DNA from 4 places in the Rhizobium sp. BK176 genome. Region 2 is predicted to be linked to each of the others. Evidence: predicted binding sites of a transcription regulator. Region 2 holds the regulator's gene; each other region holds the start of a gene.
What was found. The regulator PhoB, encoded in region 2, activates phosphate uptake and scavenging genes when phosphate is short. The targets are predictions, from matches to a motif close to TGTCATNNANCTGTCAT.
Positions count from the first base shown of each region.

Region 1: a site for PhoB is predicted at 2,665-2,681, ahead of FHT76_RS32945 (DUF47 domain-containing protein). Genes of this name have one in related genera too.
Region 3: a site for PhoB is predicted at 1,919-1,935, ahead of phoA (alkaline phosphatase). Genes of this name have one in related genera too.
Region 4: a site for PhoB is predicted at 2,794-2,810, ahead of FHT76_RS29740 (LTA synthase family protein). Genes of this name have one in related genera too.

Region 1 is NZ_JANUBV010000018.1:121,758-127,459, forward strand. Features, by position in the region: gene FHT76_RS32925 (class I SAM-dependent methyltransferase) at 48-632, shown strand; gene FHT76_RS32930 (hypothetical protein) at 632-955, shown strand; gene FHT76_RS32935 (ATPase inhibitor subunit zeta) at 1,509-1,832, shown strand; gene FHT76_RS32940 (BA14K family protein) at 1,925-2,407, opposite strand; gene FHT76_RS32945 (DUF47 domain-containing protein) at 2,711-3,355, shown strand; gene FHT76_RS32950 (inorganic phosphate transporter) at 3,355-4,359, shown strand; gene FHT76_RS32955 (glycoside hydrolase family 3 protein) at 4,427-5,702, opposite strand, start outside.
Region 2 is NZ_JANUBV010000004.1:246,800-252,501, forward strand. Features, by position in the region: gene pstA (phosphate ABC transporter permease PstA) at 1-447, shown strand, start outside; gene pstB (phosphate ABC transporter ATP-binding protein PstB) at 462-1,277, shown strand; gene phoU (phosphate signaling complex protein PhoU) at 1,321-2,034, shown strand; gene phoB (phosphate regulon transcriptional regulator PhoB) at 2,071-2,754, shown strand; gene FHT76_RS16620 (GcrA family cell cycle regulator) at 2,853-3,386, opposite strand; gene FHT76_RS16625 (aspartate aminotransferase family protein) at 3,814-5,010, shown strand; gene argF (ornithine carbamoyltransferase) at 5,054-5,702, shown strand, end outside.
Region 3 is NZ_JANUBV010000014.1:112,292-117,993, forward strand. Features, by position in the region: gene FHT76_RS29930 (MFS transporter) at 1-241, shown strand, start outside; gene FHT76_RS29935 (ATP-binding protein) at 333-1,847, shown strand; gene phoA (alkaline phosphatase) at 2,001-3,458, shown strand; gene rpsD (30S ribosomal protein S4) at 3,714-4,331, shown strand; gene FHT76_RS29950 (glutaminase) at 4,401-5,330, shown strand; gene ttcA (tRNA 2-thiocytidine(32) synthetase TtcA) at 5,390-5,702, shown strand, end outside.
Region 4 is NZ_JANUBV010000014.1:61,769-67,470, reverse strand. Features, by position in the region: gene FHT76_RS29755 (DUF2865 domain-containing protein) at 1-842, shown strand, start outside; gene bluB (5,6-dimethylbenzimidazole synthase) at 849-1,538, opposite strand; cobalamin riboswitch at 1,578-1,760, opposite strand; gene FHT76_RS29745 (hypothetical protein) at 1,786-2,619, opposite strand; gene FHT76_RS29740 (LTA synthase family protein) at 2,825-4,753, shown strand; gene FHT76_RS29735 (DUF1003 domain-containing protein) at 4,835-5,359, shown strand; gene FHT76_RS29730 (hypothetical protein) at 5,493-5,702, shown strand, end outside.

The DNA.
Region 1 (5,702 bases), on a different contig from region 2:
ATAGTGAGCAGTATGGAAGATGGAAAGTCTATCACGGAGTGACAGCCATGCCTGGAACCGTCGATGAGATCCGCCAACAGCAACGAGACAGATGGGATCGTTTTTCCACCGGCTGGAAGAAGTGGGACGAGTTGGTTCTTGGCTGGCTTGCCCCGTTCGCCGACGCGATGCTCAGGGTCTCCCACCTCAGGGAAGACGCGCATGTCCTTGACGTTGCCGCCGGAACTGGCGAGCCCGGGCTCACCGCGGCAACAATGGTGCCGCATGGAAATGTAACCGTGACCGATCTCTCGGAGCGCATGCTGGCAGTAGCATCCGAGAACGCCTCTCGCCGTGGCCTGACAAATTTCAACACCAGAGTTTGCGATGCCGGCGCCTTGCCGTTTCAAGATGCGTCCTTCGACAGCGTACTCTGTCGCTTCGGCTTCATGTTCTTTCCCGAAATCTCGGTCGCCGCTCGAGAATTTGCACGTGTGGCAAAGCCGGGAGCACGGATATGCGCGGCCGTCTGGAGCGGCCCTGACAAAAACCCCTGGGCAACGACGATCATGTCGACGATCTCGCGTCACATCGAGATGCCCGCCCCGCCCCCGGCTCGCCCGGACTTTTTCGTTGCGCGCCCGAAGGATTGATGCGTACCGCCTTCGAAGACGCTGGCCTGACAGATCTGCACGAGGAGGAAGTTTCATCTACCATGAGCCACGCGTCTCCCGAGAAATATCGGGACTTCATGACCGACATCGCGGCACCTGTCGTGGCGGGGCTCGCTAGGGCCGATACCGCGACGCAAGCCCAAATCCGCGGCGAGGTTCTGGCCCTGGCGCGAGGCTTCATTCAAGATGGCCAGGTGCAACTTCGTTCAACCGCCACAGTCATCGTTGGGACACGCCAGGTTAAGCTCGATCGAACCTACGAAGGCGATAAATTTGGCCGTTTCGCACCGGAGTTGACTTGATTTGACTGTCTCTTTTTAAAGCCTGCTCACTTCCTCGACGGCGTCCCAGAGGGCGATCGGTTTTTGCAGCACGCCGATCCTCTGCAGTCGACACGCGATCTCGATTTTCGGACCACCTCCACCCAAATGTAGATCCCGCACGACAGCCTACGACGTCTCGTCAGCAGGGAGGCGAAGTGCGTCCTCCTCTGTTGGGCAGGGCCCAAGAACGCTGCCTCCCGCTCCCCGCGAGGCAGATTCGCCAATGCGTCACCATGTTCGGGCCTTGCGGCCCACGAATTTACCCCCGCGCAGCCAGTCCCTTGCCAACCCTTGGCAGTGAAACTACAGGCAAGAACTTGATTTGGGTGCTATGCTTCCGCCATTGCGGAGAAGAGCGCGGCAACTGATTAGCAATTAGACGTTCATGCCAACAGCACGTCGTTCTTAGACAAGGCAATGGCCTGGTCTCCCTTGCTCAATTGGGCTGGCGCGAGCGGAGACCACGAACGTCTAGCACTTCGACACAGTATCTTTCGATTTCGGTGGAATTAAACGCAACGGAGGAGCTTCAATGTCTAATCTGCGCATCGACACCATGAGAATGGCCAGACGAAACAAGCTGGTCGGCATGTGGGCTGCCAATAAGCTGAACCTGATAGAGAGCGATACGAAGACCTACTCGGACGACCTTGCAAAGGCGGCCTTCGACGTCAATCAAAATGATATTCTTGCCAAGATTCGTAGCGATTTCGACGCAGCGGGCATAGTCCAGTCCGATGAAGAAATTCTGGCGATGATGAACCAATGTTGGCTCAATGCCGGAAACCAATCCGCACAGTCGTCCGACACCAGTGATGGCGCACTGGTGCAAATCGCACGAAACCTTATGAGGTGACGAGCTTCGTTCGAAGGAACAATGACAGTTTCGGTCCGCCCCACCCCTCACAGCAGAGGTGTTCGGCTGCGAAAAGTCCTACAGGGAACCCCTCAATAAGGTCCTACACATTGACGACGGGGTCCATAGTAGGGCTGGAAGGTGTTGTCGAACGCCCTGTAAGTGCGATAGCGCGCGTAACACCAACTGACATGGCTGCCCCCTTCATAGGCGACCGAAGGCTCATACTGGCGGTACGGCCGGTAATAGCCGTAAGGACGGGAATAATAGCCGTAGGAAGAGCCGTAGAACGTGTCATCGTACGGGCCGTAGTACGGCTGTGCCAAAGCGCCGCCAATGATCGTACCGACAGCCAGGCCGCCCAGGGCCCAGCCCCATTCAGATCCGTGGTGATGGTGGTATCCACGGTAATGGCCGCCATACCAGTGGCCGCCTCCTCCATGCCGCCATTGTACGGGTTCTGTCCGCTGCTGCATCTCGACCACGGGCGGGTTGATGGCCGGAAACGCCTGGGCTGGCGTAATTCCGGAAACATTTGTGACCAGGCCCAACGCTACGACGGCTAGCTTTTTCATGACGGCCTCATCCCCAGCGAAGAGGAGGGGCATATTTCCCTCCTGCCGAACCAAAGGTGAACGCAATTTGTCGAAAATCGTTCCCTGCGACGGCGTCGACACCGGAACATGCTTTTCATCCGCCCGCACAGAAATGCCGGACCCAGTGCGCGCCCAGTGAAGAGGACCCGCTGTCCTGTGGCCGGCGTTTGCGTGCTGCTACGAATAAGTTGACCTTGCCATCGGTTTCCCATTGCCCTGAGCACTCCTCCGCATTTATTACCGATTTATGACAGTTACACCCACCCCTGGAAGTGGCCCCTGATGATGAACATTTTTCGCAAGCTGATGCCGCGGGAGGACAGATTCTTCGACATGTACTCGAAGCATTCGAAAGTCGTCCTCGATGCAGCGGAAGCTTTAAACGACCTTCTCAATGGCAAGGACCTTGATAAAAATTGCCAAAGGATTGTGGGGCTGGAGAACGAGGCCGACGACATTACACGCGAGGTACTCCTTGCGGTCAGGCGCAGCTTCATTACACCCTTCGACCGTGGCGACATAAAGGACCTTATCCAGTCGATGGACGATGCCATCGACATGATGCACAAGACTGTCAAAACCATACGATTGTTCGAGCAATCGAGCTTCGATCCGCTGATGCAGCAGATGGGTGGGGAGATCGTCAAGGCAGCAAGGCTCATTGCGGAAGCCGTTACCCTTCTCGATAAGCTTGGCCCAAATGCCCAGCGACTCTCGACAATTGCGGAAGAGGTCACGCGCGTCGAAGGGAGGTCCGATGAACTCCATGACGAGGGCCTGAAAGACCTGTTCAGACGTCACGGGGCTAGGGGCGACGCCATGGCCTACATGATCGGCAGTGAAATCTACGGCGAACTCGAAAAGGTCGTCGACCGGTTCGAAGATGTCGCCAATGAGATCAGCGGCATTGTCATCGAGAACGTCTGATGGATGTTTCGATAGCTTTGCCACTGCTCGTTGGCTTGATCATCATTGCGCTGATCTTCGATTTCCTCAACGGATTGCACGATGCGGCCAATTCCATTGCGACAATCGTGTCTACGCGTGTCCTCCGTCCGCAATACGCGGTCGTCTGGGCAGCATTCTTCAATTTTATTGCCTTTGCGTTCTTCGGCCTGCATGTGGCTCAGACAGTCGGAACGGGGATCATTGATCCAGCCATCGTCTCTCCACAGGTGATCTTCGCCGCCTTGATGGGGGCGATCATCTGGAACGTCGTCACCTGGATTTTCGGCATTCCTTCCAGTTCGTCGCATGCACTCGTTGGCGGTCTCGTCGGCGCAGGCTGGGCGAAGGTGGGTTTCGCTTCGATCGTCTGGAGCGGCTTCCTGAAAACAGTCGGAGCGATTTTCTTCTCTCCGGCCATCGGCTTTTTCCTTGCATTGCTGCTGGTGCTTCTCGTGTCCTGGCTGTTCGTGCGGCAGACGCCTTTCGCTGTCGATCGCACGTTCCGCGTGATGCAGTTCGTGTCCGCCTCTCTTTATTCACTCGGGCACGGCGGCAATGATGCGCAGAAGACCATGGGTATCATCGCCGTATTGTTGTTCAGCCAGGGTCATCTCGGTTCGGAATTCTACGTGCCGTTCTGGGTGGTCATCTCTTGCCAGACCGCGATGGCACTCGGCACCCTCTTCGGTGGCTGGCGCATCGTCCACACCATGGGGTCGAAAATCACGCGCCTCAACCCAATGCAGGGGTTCTGCGCCGAAACTGGTGGAGCATTGACCCTCTTCGGTGCCACTTGGCTCGGCATTCCGGTATCTACGACCCATACCATTACCGGCGCAATTGTCGGGGTCGGTGCAGCCCGCCGCCTTTCAGCCGTGCGGTGGGGCCTTGCCAGCAATATCCTGATTGCGTGGATCATCACGATGCCTGCCGCTGCAGCAATTTCCGCACTCTTCTACTGGCTGGCAAGCCTTTTCGGCTAGGACCACGCCCACGTGCTTCAAGCTTAGCCAGAGGCGGCCGGCCGCTGGCACGCTTCAAGACAACGCTTCAAAACCCAGCATCTCCCAATCCGCAGAAGGGATCGACCGGGCTGTTGCGGTTCCACGGCGCATTGCCGAGCAATGCGTCCACCACTGCCCGCTGCATGGTTTCGGTCGTCGAATAGGCGTTGATGTAGGTCGGCACCCGCGGCGCATCATAGAGAAGATATGGATAGCCAAAGGAGATCATCACCGTCGGGACGTCATGCCAGCCACGCCACATGGCATTGCCGAAATTGCCGGTAAGCTTGAGCCAGTCGAGAAAAATGCGCCCGCGTGTCAGAAGTGTTTCATCGCCGAGGAGGTACAGCAGGAGGTCGAAATCCTTCGTATCGACCGCCATTTGCGGCGTATGTATCGTCACCTCGAAACCATGGTCTTTCAAAAAATCCGGCAGCACAAATTGCTGTGGCCCGGGCCAGAACGGAACGACGATGTCGCCGCTGAAGACGAGGACACGTCGGTGCTTTTTCGGGTCGAGCGGAAGGGTGCTGTCGACATCCTTGACGAGCGTGGGGATCCGCCGCGACACGGCATCTGCATAGGCCTTGTTCCTTTCCGTCTCTACTGTTGTCAGCTGCTGCGGTCGGTGCAGGCCAAGCGCCGCCTTCAGACCCAGCTGGCGTATCAGCGCCTCATCGACCCTCTCTTCCCTCAGACGGCCATCGGAAAGCGCTGCCTTGAGGTAGGAGAGATCCGCATCACAATTGTCGGAAAAGAGAATGACGTCGCAGCCGGAGGAGATAAGCTCCGGCAGATGCTCTGAACGCTTCGACCATGAGCCGAGTCCCGCCATCGGGGTGGCATCGGAGACGATCAGACCATTGAAGCCAAGACGTTTGCGCAACAGTTCGACGTTCAGCAGACGGCTGATCGATGCCGGACGGAAGGCCTCGATCCCGGCCTCCGGTGTGATCAACCTCACGAAACTTGGAAGTGCGATATGGCCCGCCATCACCGACAACGCACCGGCTTCGATCGCCCGCCGGTAGAGCCGGCCAAAAGTGTTCTCCCACTCTTCCATCCCAAGCGGGTTGATCGTGGTCAGCAGATGCTGATCGCGATCGTCGAACCCCTCCCCAGGCCAGTGCTTGACGGCCGAGGCAATGCCATTTTTCTGGAAGACCTCCATCTGCGTGATTGCATGCCGCTCGATCACAGCGACATCAGAACCAAAGCCGCGCGTCGCAACGATGGGGCTGCGGAAAACTGCATTGATGTCGAGGACCGGTGTGAACGACCAGTTGATCCCGGCCGCACGCGCCTCTTGGGCCATGATACGG
Region 2 (5,702 bases):
GCGTCGCTGGTCGGCGGTCTGGTGCTGTCGCTGATGACCCTGCCGACGATCATCATCGCGACGCGCGCAGCGCTCCGCGCCGTGCCGCCGTCAATCCGCGCGGCTGCCCTTGGTCTCGGTGCCTCGAAGATGCAAATGGTGTTCCACCACGTCCTGCCGCTCGCGATGCCAGGCATCCTGACCGGCACGATCATTGGCCTGGCACATGCACTCGGCGAGACGGCTCCGCTGCTCTTGATCGGGATGGTCGCCTTCGTCGCCAACGCACCGGCAACGCCGATGGAGCCTTCGACAGCCCTGCCGGTCCAGGTCTACATGTGGGCCAACGAAGCCGAGCGTGCCTTCGTCGAGCGCACATCGGGTGCCATCATCGTCCTGCTCCTGTTCCTGGTCGTCATGAACTTCGGAGCCATTCTCTTGCGTCGTCGCTTTGAGCGCCGCTGGTAAACGGAGTAGACATTATGAACATGTTGACGGAAGCAGCAGTTGAGAAGGCGCTGGATCAGAAGATGAATACCGTTCCCTATAAGATGATCGGCCAGGACGTCTCGGTTTACTACGGCGAAAAGCGTGCGCTTTTCGATGTGAAGCTGAACATTCGCGAAAACACGGTGACAGCATTGATCGGCCCGTCCGGTTGCGGCAAGTCCACCTTCCTGCGCAGCCTGAACCGGATGAACGACACGATCGATGGTTGCCGCGTTACCGGCAAGATCACGCTCGATGGTGACGATATCTACGATCCGGATATCGATGTCGTGGAGCTCCGCGCTCGCGTCGGCATGGTGTTCCAGAAGCCGAACCCGTTCCCGAAGACGATCTATGAGAACGTCGCCTACGGCCCGCGCATCCATGGTCTTGCCAAGTCGAAGGCCGACATGGACCAGATCGTCGAGGTCAGCCTGCAGCGCGCCGGTCTGTGGAACGAGGTGAAAGATCGCGTTCATGAAGCCGGCACCGGCCTTTCCGGTGGTCAGCAGCAGCGTCTCTGCATCGCCCGCGCCGTTGCCGTCAGCCCGGAAGTGATCCTGATGGACGAGCCATGCTCGGCTCTCGATCCGATCGCCACGGCAAAGGTCGAGGAATTGATCCACGAGCTTCGCGAAAATTACACGATCGTCATCGTGACGCACTCGATGCAGCAGGCCGCCCGCGTTTCGCAGCGCACGGCCATGTTCCACCTCGGCAATCTCGTCGAGGAGAACGACACCGACAAGATGTTCACCAACCCGGACGACCCGCGCACCCAGGACTACATCATGGGTCGCTTCGGTTGATCGCCGACGACGGTAACACTCACGACATTCAAGGATGATCCCTATGGCATCGACACATATCTTTTCTGCGTATGACGATGATTTGAAGTTTCTGACGCGCCGTATCTCGGAAATGGGCGGCCTGGCCGAGCAGATGGTTTCGGATGCGGTTCGCGCCCTTGTCAACGGCGACACGGCCCTGGCCCAGAAGGTCATCTCCGACGACGTGATCCTCGATCACGCCGAACGCGAGGTTGGTGACAAGGCGATCGTTACCATCGCCCGTCGCCAGCCCATGGCCGCCGACCTTCGCGAGATCATGGGTTCGATCCGCATCGCCGCTGACCTTGAGCGCGTCGGCGATCTTGGCAAGAACACCGCCAAGCGCGTTATCGCCGTGCAGAGCGCCGGCGTCCCGCGCAAGCTTGCCCGCGGCCTTGAGCACCTCTCCGAACTGGCGCTCGTCCAGCTCAAGGAAGTCCTCGATGTCTATACGAGCCGCGCTGCCGACAAGGCAAAGTCGATCCGTGAGCGCGACGAGGAAATCGACGCGATGTACACCTCGCTGTTCCGCGAGATGCTCACCTACATGATGGAAGATCCGCGCAACATCACCAGCTGCACACATCTTCTGTTCTGCGCCAAGAACATCGAGCGTATCGGCGACCACGCCACCAACATTGCCGAGACAATCTACTACATGGCCACCGGTGCTCAGCCGGAAGGCGAACGTCCGAAGGACGATACCGCCAACACCGTCGGCGCTGTCACCGAATAATCCTTCCGCGACCGCGCCCCCAGGAGACCGAAACGAATGATTCCAAAAGTAGCAGTCGTTGAAGACGAGGAAGCACTGAGCGTGCTTCTCCGTTATAACCTTGAGGCTGAAGGTTTCGAGGTCGATACCATCCTGCGCGGCGACGAGGCCGAGATCCGGTTGCAGGAACGGACCCCGGACATCCTGATCCTCGATTGGATGCTGCCTGGCGTATCCGGCATCGAACTCTGCCGCCGCCTGCGTATGCGGCCGGAGACCGAGCGCCTGCCGATCATCATGCTGACGGCCCGCGGCGAGGAAAGCGAACGCGTTCGCGGCCTCTCCACCGGTGCCGACGATTACGTCGTCAAGCCGTTTTCGACGCCGGAGCTCGTTGCTCGCGTCAAGGCGATGCTTCGCCGCGCCAAACCGGAAGTGCTCTCCACGCTCCTGAAGTGCGGCGATATCGAGCTCGACCGCGAGACGCATCGCGTTCATCGCAAGAGCCGCGAAGTTCGCCTTGGTCCGACCGAGTTCCGGCTCCTCGAATTCCTCATGGCGTCCCCTGGCCGCGTCTTCTCGCGCTCGCAATTGCTCGATGGCGTCTGGGGTCATGACATCTATGTCGACGAACGCACCGTCGACGTCCATGTTGGTCGTCTGCGCAAGGCGCTGAACTTCTCCAACATGCAGGACGTCATCCGCACCGTTCGCGGCGCCGGATATTCAATGGAAGCCTAGGCTTTCCCCGGAAAGCCTGCGCGACTTTCATAAAATTTCACAAATGAAAAACGGGCCCGCGAGGGCCCGTTTTCTTTGGTCCTTATCCGGCTTCCGGGTCAAGCGACCCGGTTGGCGGCCTTACGGCGCTCGTTTACCGGCTGATAGGCCATGCGTTGATGGTACGTGCAATATGGGGAGTTGTCCGGGGACTCGCAGCCGCAGAAGTGGAAGTCGTCCTTCAGCGGATCGCCGACCGGCCACTTGCAGGTGCGTTCGGTCAGCTCCGTCAGGCCCAGGCGACGCGAAATCGGAACGACCACGTTTGCGGCCGGACGATAACGGACTTCCTCGATCGCATCGATCTCGATTTCTTCCTTGAGCATCGTCGCGCCCTGCTGGCGAGTGACGGTGCGCGTGGCGACGCGAGATGCATAGTTCGGAGCGCGCGGTGCGGATGTCGTGCGCTTGGGTGTCCGGACGGTCGTCGTCGAGCCTCCGGCCTTGGCACGGCCGGGCAAACTCAAACGGTGGACTTTGCCGATGACGGCATTACGGCTTACACCGCCAAGTTGTGCTGCAATCTGGCTGGCGCTCAGGCCTTCGGACCAAAGCTTCTTCAGTTTTTCAACGCGCTCGTCTGTCCAGTTCATGCCCCTGTCTCCGCCTTATTAGCGTTGGTGTAGGCAGAATCCTTCACCGTTGCCCCGGACGTATCCGAGGCAAGAAACGCTTGCTCGATTTTGGTGACTAGTTCCGCCGCATGCAGTCTAGTAATTGAGTTTTAACCTAGTGTGAGGCTGACTCCGTGACAAGAGTCGGTTGAATCCCGGCGAATCGAATTTGGAGTTTTCCCCAACTTGCTGGACGGCAGAGTCATTTCTGCAACATTAGTTGTTGATAGGTCGGACGCCTCGGGATGGCAGCTTGACGCATGCAGCAAAAGCTCAGTTTTGTTGACATTGCAGTGCGAAAAGTAAATAGTGCTGCTCGCCGCCGAAAGGCGGCATTTTTAATTTTCAGGCCCGCCTTCCTTAGCCGGAGTCCGGCCGCTGATGATCAATGACAGGAGATCGCGCTATGGCTGAAGCCGCGCTTTACGATACCTACTCTCGTGCCCCCTTGCGGTTCGAGCGAGGCGAGGGCGTGTGGCTGATCAGCGAAACGGGCGAGCGATATCTTGACTTCGGTGCGGGCGTGGCCGTCACCTCCGTTGGCCATGGTCATCCGCATGTCGTCGGCGCCCTGAAGGAGCAGGCCGACAAGGTTTGGCACCTTTCCAACATTTATGAGATTCCGGGCCAGGAAACGCTCGCGAAGCGTCTGACCGATGCGACGTTCGCCGATAAGGTATTCTTCACGAACTCCGGCGCGGAAGCTTTGGAATGCGCGATCAAGACTGCGCGTCGCTATCAGTATTCCAAGGGCCACCCCGAGCGGTTCCATATCATCACCTTTGAAGGCGCCTTTCATGGACGAACGCTGGCGACCATCGCCGCTGGCGGCCAGGAGAAATATCTCGAAGGCTTCGGTCCCAAGGCGCCCGGTTTCGATCAGGTTCCCTTCGGCGATCTCGACGCCGTTCGTGCCGCCATCACGAGCGAAACAGCCGCGATCCTTATCGAGCCCATTCAGGGGGAAGGCGGCGTCCGGCCGGCGACCAACGAGTTCCTGAAGGCGCTCCGCGCAATCTGTGACGAGAACGGCCTCCTGCTAATCTACGACGAAGTGCAAACGGGTGTAGGACGTACCGGCAAGCTCTTTGCGCACGAGTGGTCTGGCGCCACGCCTGATATCATGGCGGTCGCCAAGGGCATTGGCGGCGGCTTCCCGCTCGGAGCCTGCCTCGCGACGGCAGAAGCCGCATCTGGGATGAAGGCCGGCACGCACGGCTCCACCTATGGCGGCAACCCGCTGGCTATGGCTGTCGGAAGTGCCGTGCTCGACGTGGTTCTCGCGGACGGCTTCCTGCAGCAGGTGCGCGACGTCTCGCTGGTCTTCCGCCAGGGGCTGGCCTCGCTCAAGGATCGCTATCCTGATATTATCGAGGATATCAGGGGCGAGGGACTGCTGCTCGGCGTCAAGGCCGCCGTACCATCCTCGGAACTGCTGCAGGCGATCCGTGACGCTCATCTGCTCGGCGTTCCCGCTGGCGACAACGTCATTCGTCTTCTGCCCCCTCTGGTCGTCACGGCTGACGAAGCCCGCGAGGGCCTTGCCCGCCTTGAACGCGCCGCTGAAAGCCTGCGCGCTTCGAAGGCAAAGAAGACGGCTTGAATGGATAAAGCCTGCCGAAAGGCGGGCGTGATAGGTAAAGACGATGGCATCCCCCAAACACTTTCTCGATCTCTCCGCCGTCGCGGCATCTGACCTGCGGCTCATCATGAACGACGCGATGTCCCGCAAGGTGGCCTTCAAAGCCGGCCAGGGTGACAAGCCGCTCGCCGGCAAGATGCTGGCGATGATCTTCGAGAAGCCCTCGACCCGCACCCGCGTGTCTTTCGATGTTGGCATGCGCCAGCTTGGCGGAGAGACGCTGTTCCTGTCGGGTACCGAAATGCAGCTCGGCCGCGCCGAGACGATCGGCGATACGGCGAAGGTGCTGTCGCGCTATGTCGATGCGATCATGATCCGGACGACCGATCACGGTCGCATGCTGGAGCTTGCCGAACACGCGACTGTTCCGGTTATCAACGCGCTGACCGACGACACGCATCCCTGCCAGATCATGGCCGACATCATGACCTTCGAGGAGCATCGCGGCCCCATCAAAGGCAAGACGATCGCCTGGACCGGTGACGGCAACAACGTGCTGCATTCGTTGGTCGAGGGGGCTGCCCGTTTCGGCTATCGAATGAATATGGCGGTGCCCCTTGGTTCCGAGCCGAAGGATCACTATTTGAACTGGGCCCGCAATGAGGGCGCCGAAATCATGCTTTGCCATGATGCCGACCGTGCGGTCGCCGGCG
Region 3 (5,702 bases), on a different contig from region 2:
CGGGATCGGCGTGTCGGTCGGTTTTCCCCTGGCTGTCACTGCCGCGGCGAGCCTCAAGGACCGACCGGCGGCAGCCAACGTCGCGATCCTGTCCTTCATGGCTCTCACAGGTTTCCTGATCGGACCTCCGTTGATCGGCTTCATCGCCGAGGTCTTGGGGTTGCGCGTCGGGCTTGCCATTTTGCTGGTTCCGCTGCTGATCAGCTTGGTTTTCACACGGATGCTGAAGCCCAGGTTCTGACGTTTTCTCCTGTGGGTTTGTGTTGCCGTGTTGCCAAAGACACGGTCTGATCTGCTACGACGCCGTGTTTGATTGAAAGAGGAATGTGACATTGCAGGTTGGTATCGATATGGGATCGGCGTCGGGAGGCAATCCGGCCACGCTCGATATCGAGGAGCTTCTGGCTACCCGTCTTCTGGTGCAGGGCAATTCCGGCTCCGGCAAGTCGCATCTGCTCCGTCGTCTGCTCGAGCAGTCCGCGCAGTGGGTGCAGCAGGTCATCATCGATCCCGAGGGTGACTTCGTCACCTTGTCGGACAAATTCGGTCATGTCGTCGTCGATGGTGAGCGTACGGAAGCGGAGCTTGCCGGCATCGCCAACCGCATCCGGCAGCACCGCGTTTCCTGCGTTCTCACGCTGGAAGGGCTTGAGATCGAGCAGCAGATGCGCGCCGCCGCAGCCTTCCTCAATGGCATGTTCGATGCCGATCGCGAGTTCTGGTATCCGGTCCTCGTGGTGGTCGATGAAGCGCAGATGTTCGCGCCGTCGGTCGCTGGCGAAGTTTCCGACGACGCGCGAAAGATGTCGCTCGGCGCCATGACGAACCTGATGTGTCGCGGTCGTAAGCGCGGTCTTGCAGGGGTGATCGCGACGCAGCGCTTGGCAAAGCTTGCCAAGAACGTGGCCGCCGAAGCCTCGAACTTCCTGATGGGCCGCACCTTCCTTGACATCGACATGGCGCGTGCGGCCGATCTGCTCGGGATGGATCGGCGGCAGGCGGAAATGTTCCGCGATCTGAAGCGGGGCAATTTCGTTGCGCTCGGGCCAGCTCTGTCACGTCGCCCACTGCCAATCCAGATCGGCAATGTCGAGACCTCCGCGCGTTCCTCGAGTCCGAAGCTCATGCCGCTGCCGGATGCCCCGCAGGACGTCGAGGACCTAATCTTCACGCCGGATCCAGAGGAGTTCCAGAGGCCAATCGTGCGCCGTGCTCCGCCGGCGCCACGTCCGACCACCGACATTCTTGCCGAACTGTCGCGGTCCGCGCCTGCTGCCTCGGCGCCCGTCTCGGAGGCGCGTTCCTCTCAGCCCGAATTGTCCGCCGAGGAGCGCGAGGAAAGGCTGACGGCGGTGCTGCACGAGATACTCGACGATCCAAGCTCGGGATTCCGAACGGATTCGGTGCTTTATCAGGACTTCCTTGTGCGCCTTCGCATGCGCCGGGTCCCGGGCCCTCCGATGTCCCTGCCGGAGTTTCGGCGCCGCGTGGCGATTTCTCGCTCCGGCGTGGATGCCGCCACGGCAGAGACCGAGGCCTGGGCAACGGCATTGTCGCTCTCTTCGGGTGTCACCGACGATCTGCAGGGTGTTTTCCTGATGCTGGCAAAGGCTGCGGTCTGCGGCGAGCCGTGCCCATCCGATGCGCGGATTGCCCGGGCTTACGGCACTCATTCGGCCCGGCGGGCGCGACGTCTGCTCGGCTATTTCGAGGAGCAGGGGACGGTCGTGGTCCACACGGATTTCGCCGGCAAGCGCATCGTCGCGTTCCCCGATATGAATTGCCAGACAGCCCCCGGCGATGCCAACGCGCCCGATGCGGATGAAATGCGCTCCGCAGCGGAATGAAGACTGGATCGAGCGCGGGTAATCGGCTCGGTCTATAGTCGATCTCAAATGTCACACGAAGAAGTTGCTTTTGTCACAAGAGCTTCATTCGGGTGGTGGATAAGGCGCGCGACCCATGCGGTCGATGCGGATTATCAAAAGGAGATCTCGGTCATGAGAAACAATGTTCGTCACCCGCTGCTGCGCCTTGTCGTCGGCGGCCTGCTTGCAACCGTCGCCATTCAGCCAGGCTATGCCGACGATGCAGCGAACAAGCTTCTGCAGCGCGCGGCAAGCGCCGATCTGAGTGCTCCTGGTGGCGCACGCCGCCTTTCCGGCGATATCACCGAAGCCTATCGCGCGGCGCTGAGCGACACACGCCCGAAGAACGTCATCCTGCTGATCGGCGACGGCATGGGCGATTCCGAAATCACCATCGCGCGCAACTACGCGGTTGGCGCCGGCCAGTATTTCAAGGGCATTGATGCGCTGCCGGTCACCGGCCAGTACACGCATTATTCGCTCGACAAGAAGACGGGCAAGCCGACCTACGTCACCGACTCCGCTGCCTCGGGCACCGCCTGGGCGACCGGTGTTAAGTCCTATAACGGCGCAATCGGCGTCGACATTCACGAGAAGGCGCACGAAACCCTCCTCGAAAAGGCAAAGGCCGCCGGCATCGGCACGGGCAACGTCTCGACGGCCGAATTGCAGGATGCGACGCCCGCAGTCCAGATCGCACACGTGACCCAGCGCAAGTGCTACAGCCCGTTGTCCACGACCGAGAAGTGCCCGACGAACGCGCTTGAAAACGGCGGCAAGGGATCGATCAGCGAGCAGTTGCTCAATGCACGCGCCGACGTGACGCTCGGCGGCGGCGCCAAGAGCTTCGCCGAAGCCGCGAAGGCAGGCGAATGGAAGGACAAGACGCTTCGTCAGCAGGCCGAGGAGCGTGGTTACAAGATCGTCTCGAATCTCGACGAGCTCCAGGCTGTCAAGCAGGCGAACGACAGCGCGCCGGTGCTCGGCCTGTTTGCCGAGGGCAACATGCCTGTTCGCTGGGAAGGCCCGAAGGCCAGCCACTACGGCAATGTCGAGAAGGAACCTGTCGTCTGCAAGCCGAACGAGAAGCGCACGGCAGCAACCCCGACGCTGGCACAGATGACGTCGAAGGCGATCGAGTTGCTCCGGACAAATGAGAAGGGCTTCTTCCTGCAGGTCGAAGGCGCCTCGATCGACAAGCAGGATCATGCCGCCAATCCGTGCGGGCAGATTGGCGAGACGGTTGATCTCGACGAAGCCGTTCAGGAAGCGCTGAAGTTCGCTCAGGAAGCCGGCGACACGCTCGTTATCGTCACCGCCGACCATGCGCACGCCAGCCAGATCGTCGATGCCGATACGAAGGCTCCGGGCCTGACGGAAGCGCTGATGACGAAGGACGGCGCTGTCATGGCCGTGAGCTACGGCAACTCCGACGACGCTGACGATCAGGGTCACACCGGCTCGCAGCTGCGTATCGCTGCCTTTGGACCGCGTGCCGCCAATGTCACCGGCCTGACGGACCAGACGGATCTGTTCTATACGATCAGCGACGCACTCGGCCTGAAGACCGAAACGGCGAGCGCCAAGTAAGCTCCCAAGCCTGGCACATCGGGGTTATTGAGGGGCGAGGGCGTGGAATTGTGATTGACATTCCAGCGACTTCGCCCTAAAGACCGCGCAGCACCGGGCAGAGATGTCCGGTGTTTCATTTGACATGTCCCGTGGATTTGTCCTGTTCGCGTAATAGGATGATCCTGTCGGATCCTCGAAAGAAGATCAAAGGAGGGCGTGTTTCCTTCGAGCGGTTTGGAAACAAGCCGCCGTAACACTCTGAAAGGAAATACGATGAGCAAGCGCGAATCGTCCAAGTACAAGATTGACCGCCGTATGGGCGAAAACATCTGGGGCCGTCCGAAGTCCCCGGTGAACCGCCGCGAATACGGCCCGGGCCAGCATGGTCAGCGCCGCAAGGGCAAGCTTTCGGACTTCGGTGTGCAGCTGCGCGCCAAGCAGAAGCTCAAGGGTTACTACGGTGACCTGCGCGAGAAGCAGTTCCGTGCAATCTTCGCTGAAGCCTCCCGCCGCAAGGGCGACACCTCTGAAAACCTGATCGGTCTTCTGGAGTGCCGTCTGGACGCGATCGTCTATCGCGCCAAGTTCGTTCCGACCGTTTTCGCTGCCCGCCAGTTCGTGAACCACGGCCACGTGACCGTGAACGGCGTCCGCGTCAACATCGGTTCCTACCGTTGCAAGGCTGGCGATGTCATCGAAGTTCGTCAGAAGTCGAAGCAGCTCGTTTCCGTTCTGGAATCGATTTCCCTGGCTGAACGCGATGTTCCGGACTACATCGAAGTCGACCATAACAAGATGGTTGCGACCTTTGCTCGTGTTCCGGCGCTCGGCGACGTACCTTATCCGGTCGTCATGGAGCCGCATCTGGTGGTCGAATTCTATTCGCGTTAATCGCGAGGCGTTTTCGCTTACGGAAAAGCCGCCTCTTGGGGCGGCTTTTTTGTTATCTGGAGAGGTACGATGACGGACTTGCAGGCAGTTCTCGACAGCATCCATAAGGAACTGGCGCCCCGTATCGGCGAAGGCAAAGTTGCGGACTATATTCCAGAGCTTGCCAAGGTGGACCCGAACCAGTTCGGCTTGAGCGTGGTGACCGTAGACGGCAAGGTCTATAACGTCGGCAATGCAGACGTGCCGTTCTCCATCCAGAGCATTTCAAAGGTTTTCATGCTGACGCTTGCGCTCGGCAAAGTCGGCGAGGGCTTGTGGAAGCGCGTCGGCCGTGAGCCTTCGGGCTCGGCGTTCAATTCGATCGTCCAGCTCGAGCACGAGCAGGGCATTCCGCGCAATCCCTTCATCAACGCCGGTGCGATTGCCGTGACAGATGTCGTCATGGCCGGCCATGCGCCGCGCGAGGCGATTGGCGAGTTGCTGCGGTTCGTCCGCTATCTGGCGGATGATGAGTCGATCAGCATCGATGATCGCGTTGCAAAGTCAGAGACGCAGACGGGCTACCGCAATGCGGCGCTCGCCAATTTCATGCGTTCCTATCGCAACCTCGATCATCCCGTCGATTACGTGCTTGGCGTCTATTTCCACCAGTGCGCTCTATCGATGACTTGCGAGCAACTGGCGAAGGCAGGGCTCTTCCTTGCCGCACGTGGCAGCAACCCGATGACCGGCCATTCGGTCGTATCGCCGAAGCGGGCCCGGCGCATCAATGCGCTGATGCTGACATGCGGCCACTACGATGGTTCCGGCGACTTCGCCTACCACGTCGGCCTTCCCGGAAAGAGCGGCGTCGGCGGCGGTATCTTTGCTGTGGCCCCCGGCATCGCGTCCATCGCTGCGTGGTCACCGGGCCTGAACAAGGTCGGCAACTCACAGCTCGGTGCTGTCGCGCTCGAGATGCTGGCCGCGCGCACGGGCTGGTCGGTTTTCGGGGATTGATGCTGGGTTGTCTTGGCGCTTTCTGCTAAGGCGGAGGCAGTGACTGATTGGAAGAGAGAATGAACATCGCAGCCAACATTGCCGATGAGCTTGAAACGCCGAACGCGGACGGCGCGATCGCGCACGCGCTCTTTGCCGAAGCTCCGAACTCGGTATCGTTCAACAAGCTGCGCAAGCGGCTGCTGCGAAACGTCAGGCAGGCATTCGACGATTTTGCGATGCTGAAGGGGCAGAAGCGTTGGCTGATCGGTGTCTCCGGCGGCAAGGATTCCTACGGGTTGCTCGCCCTTCTCCTCGACCTGCAGTGGCGCGGTCTTCTGCCGGTGGAACTGATCGCCTGCAATCTCGACCAGGGCCAGCCGAACTTCCCCA
Region 4 (5,702 bases), on a different contig from region 2:
GCGATGACGACGGCTATTGCGGCGAGCTCGAGCGCGCAGAGAGCAAGATGGTCGACAACATCCGTTATCTGCAGCAGCGGCGCGATGAATTGCGTGGCCAGAGCCAGGATGTGCGCACGAGAAACGAGCTGCTGGCGGCACTCGACGACAACGGCTGCAATGACGAGCAGTGGCCCGAGGACCGCGCAGAGGGATACGCGGCGCCGCCGAGCATCGAAGACCAGGCTATGCGCAACGACACCTTCATACCTTTAGGTGACGATCCTAACCAGCGCCGATACGGTTTCGGCATGTCGACTCTCTCTCATCTGAACACCGTTTGTGTCCGAACCTGCGACGGCGGCTTCTTCCCATTGAGCTCGAATGCGACCTCCCAGGACTTCCCCCGTGACGCCGATACCTGCTCGAAGATGTGTCCAGGGATCGACACCGAGCTTTTCTATCATGACGTCTCCAGCACCGAGACATCACAGATGATTTCGGCCGCGACGGGCGCTCCCTACAGCGCCATGCCGAATGCCTTCGCCTACAAGAACCGCAAGCCTGGCGAAAAATCGTCCTGCAGTTGCGATCTCAACGGCTACTACGAGCGGATGCGAAAAAGCCAATCGATCAGCGAACCTCCACAGCAGGGATCAATTACGACGATCGAAACCAAAAAGCCCGAGGCCAAGGTCCAGTCCGTTACCCCCGCGGCTTCGCAGCCACAGGCACCTGACAGGCCTTACGATCCGGCAACCAGCAAGGTCCGCCAGATCGGCCCACAGTTCCTGGCCGGCGACCAAGGCACGATCGACCTGAAGAACCCGGCAAAGCCGGGCCCTCAGCCGCAGCAACAATAGCCACCCTCAGTCCAGCGAATTGTCCCAACGGTCAGTGAACACGAGTTCCTCCAGCGGCAGCCGCTGACGCCAACCTTTGGCCGCCAGCTCCGGCTGGTCATAGAGCTGATCGACATAGCCGACGCAGAGCCAGGCAACGATCTCGACGCGATCCGGCACACCGAGGATTTGCTTGATATCGGACTCGTGAAAAATGCTCACCCAACCAACCCCGATACCTTCGGCTCGGGCAGCCAGCCACAGATTCTGCACGGCGCACACCGTCGAATAGGAATCCATCCGCCGATTGTGCGTTCGGCCAAGAACGACGTCGCCGCAGCGATCCGGATCGCAGGTCACGCAGATGCTGAGCGGTGCGGCGCGGATGCCTTCAAGCTTCAGCGACCGGTAGAGCTGCTGCCGCTCGCCCGCAAACATCTCGCTGGCCTCGCGATTGGCGCGATCGAAGGCTTGCCATACTGCCTCTTTCACCTGCTGATCGCGCACCAGGACGAAATTCCAAGGCTGCATGAACCCAACCGACGGCGCGTGGTGCGCGGCGGTCAAGAGCCTGCGGACAACGTCGTCCGGTATCGGATCCGGGAGAAACTCCGAACGGACATCGCGACGCGTCGAGATCGCACGATAAACGGCGTCACGTTCCTCGGTCGAAAAGGCTGCGGCTCCCGACAGGGAGCCTGAATGGTCTGGTCGCATCGTCAATCCCCAACAACACAACCGCCCGCCGTCCACGCAGGTCAGTCTACGATGTCGGGCCGGTCTTCTGACTTGGCGTCATCCGACTGCCGCGCCTTCCCGGTGCTGGACCAGTGGCTTGATGCGGCAGACGTCAGCCTTACAGCGCTGGGCACGTTCCGGTCTCTCACCGAATTCCCGATTCTCCCGCCTGAGACGGGCACCCGACGGAGGGTCTATGCCGGTAAAAATCGCTCGATGCAATCCTTTACGCAGAGACCGGGTAATAACGTACATAGGCGAACTCATCGCCTAGAGGCGACCAGTTGGGCACGTTGATCGTTCCCTGTCCGCCGAAGAGATCGAAGAGCGTCCTCAGATTTCCGCCGTCCATGTCCATCAGCCGCAGGCGAACGTGGAGATCGCGCGGATGATCGAAGACGTCAGGGTCGTAAGAGAGGATCAGAACCTTGTCATTGTTGGGCGACGGATGAGCGAACCAGTTCCCGTAGTTGTCGCCGGTGATCTGCTCGAGCCCGGTCCCGTCGGGATGGATCCGCCAGATCTGCATGAGGCCGGTACGGCTGGAATTGAAATAGATCCATTGGCCGTCCGCGGAATAGTCCGGCCCGTCATTGCGTCCTTCGCCATGCGTTAGACGCTTTTCTTCGCCGCCTGCCACAGAGATCGTGTAGATATCGAACAGGTCGTTGCGGATGCCGCAATAGGCGAGCTCTTTTCCGTCGGGCGACCAGCCGTGCCAATAGGACGGCTGATTTTGCGTCACAAGTCGCGGCGTCCCGCCTTCGGCGGGAAGCACATAGATCGTCGACTTCCCGAATTCCGTCTTATCGGAGATGACGATCTCACGGCCGTTAGGCGAGATGCCATGATCATTGTTGCAGGTCCTGGCAAAGCCAGTATCCACCTTCGCGACCTTGCCCGAACCGTCTAGCGCCAGCCGGTAAAGAAGCCCGTCGCCATTCAGCAGAAGATAGCTTCCGTCCGGCGAAAAGTTCGGCGCTTCCACCAATTGCGCGGTCTGCCAGACGACGCGCGCCTCGCCCGTTCTGACATTGTAGATCTCGACGGAACTTCTCAATCTAAATCCTCCTGACATCGATTCCCCTGACCTACGATGCCTCGCCACCGAGCACAAGTCGACGCGGGGTAGCGATGGGTGTCGGGCACACGGCCCTCGGCCCTTATCCACCAATCACAAATGCTGGAAACCTAACGGTTCATCTAGCGTTCATGACGAAGGTGTGACAGTTCAGTGAAGCTTTTATGACGTTGGAGTTTTTCAGTTGATCGCGTTGGTAATGAGGTCCGCAGCGGCAACGCGGGTTGCGTCGCTTTCCACCGGTGTCCGGGGAAGCGCACGGTCGCCGGCTATACGGACGGCCCTGGCCATCAGCCTTTCCGCTCTCATTGCCGTTTTCGCCACCGTAGCGGTTGAAATTATTGCGCGCGATGGGCTGGCCGACGTTGGGGAATTCCTGACGTCGCCGGCACGTCCCGGTATCACCACCGTCGCGATGCTGACCGTTCTGATGCTCTCTCTGGATGCAGCCCTGGGAAGGCGATTCATTTCGGCATTGATCGTTCTGCCGGTGGTTATCGTCCCGGCTATCGTCTCCAACCAAAAGCAGCACTACCTTTCGGATCCTCTTTATCCGTCAGACGTCCTCTTCGGACGGCAGATCATGGAATTGCTGCCGGTGATGGTGCGCGACCGACCGTGGACCGCCGTCGCCATGCTGGTTGGCATCATTCTTTCCGTTGCCGCGATTGCCGCGCTCTGGCATTTCGCCTGGCGCCACTTTCCGCGGCTTTCGAAGACCACTCGCCTGCGTCACCTCTGCATCGGCCTGCCTGTCGTCGCCGCCTTCGGCACGCTGATGGACTATTCCAAATACTCCTACATACGCGACCGTCTTCAGGTCGTTCCGATGATGTGGGACCAGAAGGAAAACTACCGCAGCAACGGCTTCATCCTGGCCTTCATCTTCAATATTCCGATGGCCGACGTGGCAGCGCCAGCCGGCTTCGGTGCACAAGCGCTCGATGCCATTCCCGGCCGTAACTACGGTTACCTCAGCGGCCCGCGCGAAAAGCCCGACGTGATCATGCTGATGAGCGAATCCTTCTGGGATCCGACCAGGTTGAGGAACATCAGCATGTCGCCCGATCCCATGCCGAACATCCGCGCGGCGCAGTCGGGCTACGTCTTCTCGCCCGAGTTCGGGGGCATGACGGCCAACGTCGAATTCGAAGCGCTGACGGGATTCTCGAATGCCTTCCTGCCCTACGGCAGCATCCCGTATCAGCAGTATATTAGAGGCAACCTTCCTTCGCTTGCGACGTTCTTCCGTGGCGAAGGCTATGCTGCCCGTTCGCTGCACCCCTTCAGCGGCTGGTTCTGGAACCGCAACGAAGTCTACAAGGATTTCGGCTTCGAGCAGTTCCGCTCGGAAGAAACCCTGCCGCCGATGGAGAAAAGGGGCATCTTCGCTTCGGACGAGTCCCTCATGAAGGAGATCATCAACGAAGCCGACGGCCTTGATCGCCCGTTCTTTTTCTTCGGGGTCACTCTTCAGGGACACGGCCCTTACGAGCCTAACCGCTATGCGCACAACAGCATCGACATACAGGGCAACCTGAACGACGCGGACCGGGCGACGCTCGCCACCTACACACAGGGGATCAAGGAAGCCGACGATAGCCTCAAGATGCTGATGGATTGGGCTAAGAAGCGCGACCGTGAAACAATCATCGTGCTCTGGGGAGACCACTTGCCTCCGCTCGGCAACGTCTACATGGCGACAGGCTACATGCCGGATCAGGTTGCGACCCGCAAGGCATCGGTCAGCGTCATGAAACAGGAGCACGAGACCCCGCTCGTGATCTGGTCGAACAAGAAGGGCAGCAAAAAGGATGTCGGCACTATCAGCCCGTCACTGCTTCCCTATCATCTTCTGAAGTTCGCCGGCTTCGAGCATCCCTACTATACGGGCTTCCTCGGTCGCGTGCAGAAAAAGTACAGCGTCATCGACCGCTATCAGCTCATTGCGCGCGACAACACGCCGTCGCCCGATTGGGTGTTGAAACCAAAAAACCTCGATCCTCTCGTGCGGGACTATCGATACCTCCAGCACGACATCATGTTCGGCAAGGCCGAGACCCTTGATCGCTTCTTCCCACAGCATGCCTGGCTCTATGCGCAAGGCACGTAAAAGAGCGACAGAAGTCCACATTGCAATTTGAAAACATTGGGGAATACTGGCGCCCGAGCGATCTAGCATTCGGAGTCAGCCATGCATAATCTATCGGACTTCATCCACCATCACTTCGACAAGTCGGCCGACGAACTCGGCGAGATCGAGAAGCGCGTCCTCGCAAAGGCCCATGAGCGCAAGATAATCTCGACCGATATCAATGCGGCTCTGCGGGCCGAATCATCTGTCGGCGAACGCCTGGCGGATTCGATCGCCCGCGTTGGCGGCTCCTGGTACTTCATCGTCACGTTCCTGCTTTTTCTGGTCTTCTGGTGCGTCGTGAACACCATCGTGCTGCTCACACGCGCTTTCGATCCCTATCCTTTCATCTTCCTCAATCTTGTGCTGTCGATGCTTGCCGCCATCCAGGCTCCGATCATCATGATGTCGCAGAACCGTCAGGCTGAGCGCGATCGTTTCGAGGCCGCCAAAGACTACGAGGTCAATCTCAAAGCAGAACTCGAAGTCCTGTCGCTGCATCAGAAGATAGACATGCGCGTGCTCACGGAAATTGCAGCATTGCGAGAAGATATCGAACGGCTACACCAGCGACTACCAAGTTGATGCCGCCGTCCGGAACCGCTTGAATTTAACTATACCGACTGATTAACGATCCGCTAATCACGTCCCGCATTGAAACATCGACGCAAATGTTGGAGGAGCAACGGAAACCAATCCGATCCGACCGTACAAGACAATGCTCACTGGCAGGCCACATACTCGCGATGAAATCCTTCATCACCCTCTATTTCTGTCCATAGAACGCCAGATCGCACTCCATCTTATCGGCATCCACAAGCGCGCTCCTCGCCTTGCCCGCCTTGCTGCGTCGCACCAGAAGTGGCTGCTGACACAGACGCTGTTCGCCATGCATACTGGACGCGATAAAAGCAATCCGGTCTCGGGC